Regions from separate parts of the Pleomorphochaeta sp. DL1XJH-081 genome, predicted to be linked through region 1. Evidence: riboswitches for the same ligand, from Rfam matches in the RefSeq annotation. Region 1 holds a riboswitch; the other holds the start of a gene.
What was found. A riboswitch is a leader RNA that binds a small molecule or an ion and turns the genes downstream of it on or off. The one in region 1 is predicted to bind cobalamin.
Positions count from the first base shown of each region.

Region 2: it holds a riboswitch for cobalamin, as region 1 does, so the genes downstream of both, ACODJP_RS10390 (ABC transporter substrate-binding protein) here and ACODJP_RS05490 (ribonucleoside triphosphate reductase) in region 1, are expected to answer to the same signal.

Region 1 is NZ_JBMDYO010000002.1:251,466-257,502, forward strand. Features, by position in the region: gene ACODJP_RS05475 (sugar transferase) at 1-339, opposite strand, end outside; gene ACODJP_RS05480 (winged helix-turn-helix transcriptional regulator) at 707-1,519, opposite strand; gene ACODJP_RS05485 (iron chaperone) at 2,042-2,413, opposite strand; cobalamin riboswitch at 2,586-2,747, shown strand; gene ACODJP_RS05490 (ribonucleoside triphosphate reductase) at 2,840-4,939, shown strand; gene ACODJP_RS05495 (anaerobic ribonucleoside-triphosphate reductase activating protein) at 4,936-5,574, shown strand; gene ACODJP_RS05500 (hypothetical protein) at 5,709-5,888, shown strand; gene ACODJP_RS05505 (AAA family ATPase) at 5,862-6,037, opposite strand, start outside.
Region 2 is NZ_JBMDYO010000006.1:13,060-19,096, reverse strand. Features, by position in the region: gene ACODJP_RS10420 (sensor domain-containing diguanylate cyclase) at 1-18, opposite strand, end outside; gene ACODJP_RS10415 (hypothetical protein) at 144-920, shown strand; gene cyaB (class IV adenylate cyclase) at 922-1,473, shown strand; gene ACODJP_RS10405 (peptidylprolyl isomerase) at 1,486-1,761, shown strand; gene ACODJP_RS10400 (ABC transporter ATP-binding protein) at 1,769-2,554, opposite strand; gene ACODJP_RS10395 (FecCD family ABC transporter permease) at 2,551-3,579, opposite strand; gene ACODJP_RS10390 (ABC transporter substrate-binding protein) at 3,583-4,512, opposite strand; cobalamin riboswitch at 4,586-4,778, opposite strand; gene ACODJP_RS10385 (Gfo/Idh/MocA family protein) at 4,854-5,930, opposite strand; gene ACODJP_RS10380 (Gfo/Idh/MocA family protein) at 6,037-6,037, opposite strand, start outside.

The DNA of each region.
Region 1 (6,037 bases):
AGTCTTTCTGAGGAACTTACCTACTTTGGTAATATATTGCTCAGGGTTCTTGAGCTGATGAGTCGGGACATCATTAGGAGTATCAATACGCATGGTCCTGAACTTGAGAATATTGAAATGTGTCTTATGAATACCAACACGTTTCTGTTTGAACAAGACAGGACCTTTAGAATCAAGCTTAATGGCAATGATGAGAATCAGGAATATGGGAGAGAGGACAATTAAAGCCAATAGAGAACAGATGAAATCAACTACTCTCTTAATATGCAGATAGTTTTTCGATGGAGCAACCATCTTTTGAGTTGTTGATTCTTCAAGTTCCAAGGTTTCATTACCCATATAAAGTTACTATCATGTTGAAAACAGATAGGGCAGGAACTCAACACTCCCACCCTATGTTCATAAGTTTCCCACCACCAATTTCAGCTCTGCGCCAAAATTATGGTGTGGGCACCCTCTTCTTTGCCCTCTCCCATCCTGCTTCAACTCAACCAATCCAATATCCCAAAACCCCTCGATTCCTGCATATTTATGCAGCTTTCGAGCCCCCAGACCTTATTCCCGTATATCTATCACTCATCCTATTCTTCAAAACGACTAACGATAACGCCGAATATTGCCCAAACGTTCCAGTCTGCTTCCTCTTATATGTAGCTCTAACCCACTAGAAAAGAACATGGTTGAAAACGAAAGAAATATCCTCTTCTCATTCATACACCGCCACTTCCTTCGGACCCAGCACACTCACCATCCCCAACAAATTCACACTTCTCAAGCCAATAGCTTTCAATTCTCGTTCATCATCCTCTCGCCAGACAATAATGGGGGTAGAAATTTCATTCTTTATGTATTCAATCTTATCGCTCTGAATCTTTTGCTCTTCAATCTTTACTTTTTCATTCCTCAAGAATTCAATCTTAGATTCTTCAATCTCTGCACTTTCTTTGCTTCTACCCTGATGTTGATCGATTTCGTTTTTTCGACTTTCATTCTTTCGATCTTCAATCTTTGAAATTCCAGTCTTCCCATCACCATGCTGAACTTTTTCATCCTCAGCTTTAAACTCCCCACTCTCCCCCTTCACCCTTTCCATACTATGGCAGACAGTGACGGGGATATCGAAACTCTCTATATTCACAAGATCGGTAACCATGAGGGAGAAGTCGTCCTTTGGACCGTAGAACAGTATCTTGTCTGCTTGGTGTAAGCTTGCAAGGTTGTTGGTTACGGTGACAATGCGGTTTCTCATGTGGTCTATCTCACGATAAGTACGTACGATATAGGAGTAGGTACGATCGAGTTTGTCGGCTATGCCGGCAGGGGTGAGAAAGTATTTGACTGAATTGGGGGTAAGTTTCTCAACCTTCACGAAGCCTTTCTTGATGAGGGTCTTGAGCAAAAGGTTGATGGCGCCAAGGGACATGCCTACCTGTTCACTGAGTTCACGCTGTGTTGCATGGGCGTTGTGCTCAATGTAATTGAGGAGGGCTAGTTCTTTGGCATGGGTGTCTGTATACATGGTTTTGTGGTTAAAAGTGTTCAACAAATGAACAAAAGTGGTGGGCACCGGTATTCGAGCGGGCATTGCCACTCGATACTTTTGCTCACGTTATTGCTTGATTAGAACTTAGGTCTTGATACATGCGGCATTGCTAGCAATGCACAGCTTCGCCATTTCCACCATTTTCAGTGGTGGAGAGGTTGCCATACTCACTGGCTGCGCGATACACCGGAATGCCGGAACAAGCACGGTGTATTGTCCCCCTCGCATATTTGCAGTAATGCAAAAGAAACCATGTATCGGAGTAAAAGGTTACCAATAGTATTTCTATATCGGTTAGCTTTCACCCATTGAAGATTATAGTAGCAGATGGGAAGGGAGGACGCAACTAGGATTCGTATGGAGAGGCGCTTTTTTTGACAGTTTGGTAGTGAAGTGCACAAATACATACCTACTTTATAATTGAAGGCTCGTAAAGAGTGAAATATTCAATCATGTGGTAACGAGGTTATAAAATCTTATCCATCTAAAGCAGGGTAATTACCTATTTTCACCCACAACCTCCCCCACCCGATACCGGACTATCCTCCGAATAAGATCATAGGGGATAGGTTGATCAAGTGGAAACTGTATGGCACCCTTGGACCATTTGTAGGGACCAAGTTCAGAGACAAAAGCTTGGACTCCGCTGGGAGTAGGATAGAAACCGAGGTGTTTCTTCGCTAGAGCGAAGTGAACGAGGTTCTCCTTGTAGTAGAACGTGGGCATACCATAACTAATCTTTTCTGTAGCCATGGGTGCCTCTTCTCGTATGATGTTACGAATCTGAGTGAGGATCTGCCGGTACTCAGGATTGGATTGAGCTATGTATCCGTCTATAGTGGTGATGACTTTTGTTTTCTCTGTATTCATAGGAATAGTCTAATTACTGGTCATAGATTATGCAAGAAGAGCATCTAATTGTAGAGATCTATCGATAGCAATATCACTAAGGATGGAGCTAGGTACAAGCCCGGCATCTTTTTCGTTGACATTGGAGGCAGGCTCCCTTACTATGGGTAGCGTACCGTACGGTACACCTACACTATATATTGTGCATACAGGACAGGGAAGTTGGGTACGGATACCCACGCGGTCCCGCCGCTGTGAAGGTTAGGAGTCTGTCGCATCCACTGGAGTAATCTGGGAAGGAGACAATGCTCCGCTGAGCCTGAGCCAGAAGACCTCCCTGTATGGACACGCTGTCACGGAGTATGGCATTGGCGTGCAAAAATGGGCGAATTGCGTCCTTTTGTTCTCCTGTTGTTTCATTACATCCTCTGACAGCAGGAGGAACCCATGATTACTCGTGTCGTCAAACGAGATGGGCAGGTCGTCTTTTGCGATGGACAGAAGATAGCCCTTGCTGTGGAAAAGGCTGCCCGTGTAGCCGAAGAATCGATCGATAGCGAAAAGCTCACCCAAGAAGTACTGCAACAGCTGGAAAACGGATCGACCACCTCGGTCGATGTGGAGACGATCCAGGATGCGGTAGAAGAGCAGTTGATGCTCAGCGGTGCATCGGCTACCGCGAAAGCCTATATCCTTTATCGTGAGGAACGTCGGAAAGTCCGTGAGGGAAGAATCCTGATCGATGCCACTACCCGGTTGTTCAACGATTATCTGGATGACAAGGATTGGATGATCCAAGAGAACGCCAATACACGGAAATCGATCAATGGGATGAACAACTATATCCGTGAAGCTTTCACCCGTCGCTATTGGCTCAATGAGGTGTACCCCACCGAAATCCGTGAAGCCCACCAAAGTGGATCCCTTCATATCCACGATCTGGGTTTCTATGGTCCCTATTGTTGCGGGTGGGACCTGCAGCAACTGTTGACGATGGGATTCGGTGGTATCACCGGAAAAGTATCTTCCAGACCGGCAAAGCATTTGCGCTCCTTTTTGGGACAAATCGTCAATGCCACATTCACCACCCAAGGTGAAAGTGCCGGAGCGCAAGCTTGGTCCTCCATCGATACCTACTGCGCTCCCTTTATCCGTACTGATGGATTGGGTTTCACCGAAGTCAAACAAGCCTTGCAGGAATTCGTCTTCAACATGAACGTCCCTACTCGGGTCGGTTTCCAATGTCCGTTCAGCAATTTGACCATGGACCTTACCGTACCCTCCAGAATGCGGGACCAGGGTGTGATAATTGGCGGAGAGGTACAAGATTCCACCTATGGCGATTTCCAGAAGGAGATGGATCTGTTCAACCTGGCCTTCTGTGAAGTGATGATGGAGGGCGATGCAAGCGGCCGCGTATTTACCTTCCCTATTCCCACTATCAATGTGACCAAAGATTTCCCATGGGATGGGCCGGTTGCCGATGCTATCATGGAAATGACCTGCAAGTATGGTATTCCCTACTTCTCAAATTATGTGAGTAGCGACTTGTCACCAGAGGATGCACTTTCGATGTGCTGCCGTCTTCGTCTGGATACCACAGAACTACGTAAACGCGGTGGTGGCTTGTTCGGTTCCAATCCTCTGACGGGCTCCATTGGGGTGGTCACACTCAATCTTCCCCGGCTGGCTTATCTTTCTTATGATGAGAAGGACTTCCTTGGGAAATTGGAGATACTCTCCGATTTGGCTTTCCAAAGTCTTGAGTTGAAACGAAAGGTCGTCGAACGGGAAACCCAACGTGGCATGTATCCCTTCAGTGCAAGATGGTTATCATCAATCAAGGAGAAGGAGGGGGCGTACTGGGCAAACCATTTCAGCACTATCGGCCTAGTGGGAATGGAGGAGGCTTGTCTGAATCTTTTCGGCTCTTCTGGTAGTCTGGTGACCGAGAACGGCCAGCGCTTCGCATTACGTACCCTGGATCGATTACGTCAGTTGATCGAGGGATACCAACAGCGCAGTGGTAATTTCTACAATCTCGAAGCCACTCCTGCCGAAGGTACCAGTTATCGTCTTGCCCGAAGGGACAAGGAGGATTTCCCCGATATCATTACAGCTGGAACTGATGTCCCCTACTACACCAATTCCACCCAATTGCCCGTCGGTTTTACCGACGACCTCTTCGAGACATTGGACCTACAGGATGACCTGCAATGCCAATATACTGGAGGAACAGTGTTGCATCTCTACCTAGGAGAGCGCATTGAATCCACAGCAGTAGCAAAGCGTCTCTTGCAGCGGATCTTCTCCCGTTATCGTCTCCCCTATGTCTCTCTTACCCCCACCTTCTCGACCTGTGAGGACCATGGCTATCTTGTTGGCGAACAACATACCTGCCCTGTCTGTGGTAAACAAACCGAGGTCTGGACACGCGTGGTTGGGTATCTCCGTCCCGTGCGGGATTTCCACCAGGGTAAGCAGGAAGAATACAAGCAGCGGACCCTGTATCGCGTTCCCACTGAGGGAACCAAGGAGGTCGTGTGAAAATCGCAGGTGTATTGGGTTCTTCATTGATTGACTATCCGGGGCATATTGCGTGTGTGGTATTCCTGCAGGGCTGTAACTGGAATTGCACCTATTGTCATAATAAGGCGCTTATTCCCTTACAGGCGGCCGAAAATAGCGTTTCGTATCCTACTCAGGGGCTCGGTGAGCCCCTGTCCACTTCAGATTCCGATGGAGGAATGTTGCGATCGCGTGAGCGCAGCCACATCGATTTTCCTGAACAGCTTTATGCTTACCTGGAAACACGCAGGGGATTGCTCGATGGTGTGGTGGTTACCGGTGGTGAACCCACTATCCATGCCGGACTGCAGATATTGTTGGAGGAGATTCGCTCTATGGATTTTTCTGTCAAGCTCGATACCAATGGGAGCAATCCGAGGATGCTGACTCAATTGCTTGATGCAGGGTGTGTAGATTACGTCGCTATGGATATCAAGGCACCGTGGTATAAATATTCCGAGATTTGTGGTCCCCATGCCGATGCGGCACGCGTGAAAGAATCATTGGGGATACTCCAACATAGCGCGATTGCGTGGGAAGCCCGCACTACACTGTGTCCCGAGCTTGACGAGGATGATGTGGCTTGGTTGGAAGAACTCGGATATTTTCGTTAAGAGCGACCGAGAGAAAACAACAGAAGTATGAAGTATCGTTCCCCTAGGTAGAACATTGGAGCCAGGAGACGTCGTCCCAAGGCTACCCTGATGCGTATGGTATCTTACTTTTTCAAATAGTTGAGGATGTATCGATGGAAATCAGAATCGAAAGGAATCGAATCATTCTCAAGATTCGCTATGAGATTTTCCAGATGATTCCTATCGATGACAAATGGAATTTCTCCTTTTTGATAGGATCCTCCAACAAGATCCTTGAAAAGAACCTCATAACCATCATTCCATTCTTAGATATAGGGATATGGGATGCCTGAGAATTTCCCATCTAAGTATTGCTTGCGAAATCGAGTTACATTTCGAACCCCTTCAAAATCAGAGACCCGTACGAATCGGGTTCCAGACTTGGACGTTTTACTCACAATTCCGATTTCTGAGATTCTCATAAGCTCATGATCCATAACAT
Region 2 (6,037 bases), on a different contig from region 1:
CGTGTGATCGTCTTCCATACAACCTACTCTCGGGCATACATGGGATCCCGTCAAGTTATTTCACATTGATTTTCATATTGGAACACTTGTGTGAACGTGTAACTCAACTTTACCATCATCAAATATTCCGCTACAGTGGTGGTATGACAGGATTTTTCATTAAGAAGGCGTTTTTCGATGGCTGGGATAATCTGATCTCTCTTGTAGTACTCAATCTTGGGTATCTTATAGTCATATTGACCCTCTATGGAGCATTGGAATTGTTTTCGGTCTCTGTTGTCGGAGGAATAGCGATGGCAGGATTGGCCTTAGTGCTTCATTCTTTCTATAGCGGAGCTCTCTCTTCACAAACGAAGGAATTTGCATATTACAGCCGTCCTGGGTTTAACGATTTCAAACGATCCTTTGCCCTCATCTGGCGTCACGCTTTACTACATGTCTTCATTAACCTATTCCTTGTAACCGTAATATTTTTTATCATCCCGTTCTATCTTTCCTATGATTCCATGTTCGCCTTTGTTATTGCGGTAGTGGTGTTCTGGATAGCTTTAGCCTTACTCTTGGCTATGATGTTTTATTATCCGCTTGCTATACAAATGCCGGAGGACAAACCACTGAAGACTTTGAAAAAGTCGTTAGTGATCGTGGCAGACAATTTAGCGTTCTCCCTGTTTTTCGGTGTCTACCACATATTCAATATGATCCTTACGATCTTGTTCGCCACGATAATACCTGGCGTCGCGGGAATACAACTCTCACGACAAGTCGCCATAAAACTGTTGCTTATGAAATATGATTATCTGGAAGCGGATGGCTCTGCCGATAGAAAACATATCCCTTGGGAAGAACTTCTATTCGATGAACAGGAGAAGGTAGGAAAGCGTACATTCAAGGGAATGATTTTCCCATGGAAGGATTGATATGGCACGAGAAGTGGAGTGTAAGATCCACATACCGGAGTATCGCTTAACCGCACTAACCGATGTGATCGACAAAGCGTTTCCCGCTATAGTGAAACAGGTTGTCGATAAGCGGGATGTCTACTATAGTCGTGATGGCTTTACAGCTGATTTTCGGATCAGGCAGGAAAATTCCATTCTTGTTTTGACCCGAAAACAAAAAGAACATCGTAATGACAGAGTTGAAGTGAATGATGAAATCGAGTTCACAGTGCCGAGGAAAGAGAGCGGAGCTCTGCATGCTTTTTTCGGATCACTTGGCTATGTTCCTCTCATAGAGAAGGGGAAGCAGGGAAATCTTTGGAAAGATGGTGGACTTTCGATAGAGTTGGTCCATGTAGATGGTTTGGGGTATTATCTTGAGATGGAACGCCTTTTGGAGGATTCGGCTACAGACGAACAGGTCCAAAGTGCACTTGAAGAATTGTCTGATTTACGCACCCGGTTGGGTGTCGCTGACTATCCGTTGGAGGGTAGATACTATCTTGAGATGCTACAAGAACAAAATTCATAGAGAGGATGTCACATGGAATTTCGCGCCAGTCATATTCTAGTAAAAGATAGGAAACTTGCTGAGGAACTGCTCAAGAGGATTAAGGGTGGGGCTAACTTCTCAGCTCTCGCTCGTGATTTCTCCACCTGTCCGAGTAAAAGCAAAGGCGGTGACTTAGGGTGGTTCGGTGAAGGAGCGATGGTTCCAGCTTTCGAACAGGCTGTGAAAAGGCTCTCTTCTGGGGGAATCAGTCCAGTCGTCCCAACCCAGTTTGGGTTCCATATAATTAAAAAGACCGGGTCCCGTTAGGACTCGCTTACCAGAGAGGATGAATGAGCGGCCGTCCAGAGGACTCGTTCGGGACGATATCTACCTCTATTTTATAGACCGATTCTATCCTCTCTTTGGTCAAGACTTCACCTACATTTCCCTCAGCTACGATTATTCCGCTTCTCATCATAATCACTAGGTCACTGTAAGCACTTACTGCATTTAAGTCGTGTAGGATGCATACCACTGTAGCAATCTTTTGTTCAACGAGTGAACGCAACAACCGTAGGATTTCCCGTTGGTTGTGGATATCAAGATGACTCACCGGTTCATCAAGGAAAATTACCTTTGCCTGTTGGGCTAATGCCCGAGCAATGAGCATCCGCTGATACTCCCCTCCGGAAAGTTCGGTAGCTAACCTATTGGCTAGATGACGCATTTCCATGGCATCCAAAGATTGGTCGATTAAGAGTTGGTCTTCCGCCGTCAATACAGCGAGTCTTCCTCCGTGGGCATACCTACCCATGGCCACACATTCAGAAACTGTGAAATCGTATTCCAATCGACTGGATTGGGGAACATAACTTGCTTTCCTTGCCATCTCTCGTTGGTTGTATGCCCTGATATCCTTTCCAAAGAGATCCACATTGCCTGTATGCGATTCAAGGATACCCAGCAGATGTCTCAGAAGGGTCGTCTTGCCAGATCCATTCGGACCTATGATCGAGATGAAAGAATCGATTGGCAAATCGGTATGGAGATTCCTGAATAGGACTTTACTTCTGTATGACCATTGGAGATTTCTGACCGATGCAGCATTAGGTTTCTTCACGATTGTCTCCTCTTGGAATTTACCAGTAGGATGATGAACAAGGGGGCTCCGGCTATTGCGGTTATTACTCCCACAGGAAGTTCAGACGCTCCCAACACGGTTCTCGCAACTGTATCGGCTCCAACCATCATGAGAGCTCCTCCTAAGATCGAGAAGGGGAGCAAAGATCGGTGACGTGGTCCGGTAACCAATCTCATGATATGTGGTACCATCAGCCCAACGAAACCTATCGTACCACAGAAGGCCACGGTGACCGCTGTTGCCAGTGTTGAAGAGAAGAGGAGGACCATCCTGACAACTTTTACAGAGACTCCGATACTATGAGCGGAAGCTTCGTCCAGTAGGAGGATGTCCAACTCCCGGGTAAGAAAAGCTATAGGGAGCATGCCTAGAGTTCCTATGGAGAGCATAATGGAGAGCTTGTTCCAGGATGAAGAACCAAAGCTTCCCATGGTCCACTGCATGATGTTCTGCAATTGTGCGCGATTTAAATACATGAAAAGCGTCATAAGCGCCGATAGGAGGAAGTTCAACGCAATTCCTGTTAAAAGTAGGGTAGTTGGCGACCTTCGTACCCCGCCAGAGAGTAGGAGGATGAACAAGGCCGTTCCAGCAGCTCCCAAGAATGCCACAAGTGGAACCTGCCATATTCCAGTAGCACCTCCGACAAATCCAAGAAATGCTGCGAGCGATACGCCAAATGCAGCGCCGCTGGAGATTCCCAATACATAAGGGTCAGCCATGGGATTACGGAAAAGAGCTTGGTATACCATACCTGACACAGAAAGGATAATCCCAGCGACCAATGATGTGAGGATACGTGGAAGACGGAGTGTCCACACGATTCGATGTTGGGCTGTTGTGAAATTTGCCGATTGGTCCACAGAAGGACCGGATAACAGAATATCATCGATAACCGTCAAAGGTATACCTGCTGGACCCAAAGTCAGCGCAAGACCAGTAACTGCAACGAGTGAGATTACCAAGGCTATACCGATGATCGGTAAAAATGTGGGACGTATCACCGCTTACCTCGAGAGTCGATCGATTTCTGTTGCGAGAATCGATACAGCTTGAGCGCTACGGGGACCCTGCCTCTCTATGATGTTGTTGTCAATATTGATGATTTTCCCCTTTTTTACAGCTGAGAGGGAAGCATACGAGGGATGATTTACGAATTGCTCATACGTCTGTTCAAAGGTACTTCCCCATAACGGGGGTAAGATAATGATGTCGGGATCTTTTGCATGTAACAACTCCAGCTGGTAGCTCCAGTTGACTGCCTCGGATGCAATGTTCTCACCGCCAGCGAGGGTGATGATATCATGGATGAACGTATCTCCTGTAGCAGTGAAATCACCCCATTCTCCAAACCCAGCGACATAATAGACACTGGGATTGTCTTTCAATTCTGAAACATTGATTTTTTCAATTTCAGATCGCATGTCCTTGACTATCTGGGCTGCTACCTTGGCGGTTCCTGTTACTTCGCCCACCTGTTCGATAATCCTATAGGTTCCCTCCATGGTTTGTGGTTCATCTATGAACGCTACTGGGATTCCAGTCATTTCTATCGCTTCTATGGTCTGTAGTTGACCTAAATTGCTGATAATTACGAGGTCAGGATCGGTAGAGACGATCTTTTCCACACTTGGAGAGAGTAGGTCTCCCATCGGTTCAATGGATTGGGCTTCATGAGGATAGTCGCAATAGTCGGTTCTTCCTACCATGTGATCCCCCAGTCCCAAGGAAAAAAGCGTTTCTGTAATATTTGGACTCAGTGAGACGATCTTCTGTGGGATCTCTTCAAGTGAAATGGTCACTCCACGTGAATCTACAATCGATATGGCATATTCTCCATGTGACTGCGACTCTCCCAATCCATTTGCCGAAAGGGGAATGATAATGAGTAACATCATCGAAATCAGAGAAATCAAGCGTGTTCGGTAATTTTCCATACCCAAACTCCTAAGTAAGTGATGGGTATGAGTCTGCACACCCGACCTATGCACCGTAGGTCCGATCAAGAGATCGACAGGTTCACATGCGGCAGGTCTCCTGACTTGGAGGAATACGTAACGGCTCCTTCCCGGAATTACTCCAGTGGTTGTCCAATGACAGCCGTTCTTACCTCATTACAGTGGCGGGACCGTACGGGACTTGCACCCGTTTCCCTCTTAGCGAATGGCTTGGAACCATCCGAACCGCTTGTCCGATCATGTTATGCTTACCGTGGGGATACTGTCAAGTTCAAACCCCACTATAGGCTAGGAAACCATCATCGATCTACTTTTCTCTCCTATGCGAGCACTGACGCTTGCGACTCAGCTTGTACCGCCAATTCAATCGCCCGGAACACCAATTGCTGATCCATTGCTGTTTCGGTACGATCGAGACAATCTCGTATGAACCGACCAAAGAACGGATATCCTGATTTGCCAGCTACACATTCATGGTGTTCACCCTCATGGTTTACTAGATAGACATGGTCTCCCTCCTGGTCCCTGGCGATATCGATATACTTACGTAACTCAATATATCCATCGGTTCCTAAGATTATCGTACGCCCATCTCCCCAGGTTCCCAAACCATCGGGAGTGAACCAATCTACGCGGAAATAACCCGAACACCCCGTATCAGTAGTAAGTGTAGTTTCGCCGAAATCGTAGAAAGACGGGTACTGGTGATGGTTGAAATTGGCTATCTTACTACTGGTGATAGTAGCATCTTTGGATCCGCTGAACGCAAGAATCTGTTCAATTTGATGGCATCCAATATCCACGAGGATTCCGCCATACATCTTCTTCTCGAAGAACCATTGTGGCCTGGTATGGGTCGCAGCACGATGAGGACCCCATCCCATTACTTGGACCACTTTTCCTACCGCCCCCTGACTTATGAGTTCCATCGCTCGGGTTGCAGCCTCAACATGCAATCGCTCACTATAGTAGACACCGAATTTTCTTCCAGTCTCCGCTACTGTCTTGCGAGCTTGTGCTATCTGTTCTTTTGTGATGCAAGGCGGTTTGTCAGCAAAGAAATCCTTTCCATGAAGCATTACCGAGATTCCTAACGGTGTACGTTCTACAGGTACCGATGCACTGGCAACCAATTTGATATCGGGGTGTTCTAATATCGCCTTCGGGTCTTTGCAAATGGTGACATGAGGGAATTGGGAAGAAAACTTTGACATTGCTTCGGGATTCTTATCATAAACGAATGCAATCTGGGCTCCACTTTCCTCAAGACCATTACACATGCCATAGATATGTCCATGATCTAATCCAATAACACCAACTTTGAATTCTCCTGGCTTACACACCGGAAAGGCCTTTCCTTTCGGGGCATAATTTTGTCCATCTGCTTTCTGTTGCATCCCGGAATCCTCCTCAACCAAAGATAAGATTTGTGATCCCTGTGGCGATCGAAAGAAACAAATATAGCTACTCGATCCATAGGGATTTTAGGGGCAAGAATTGACTC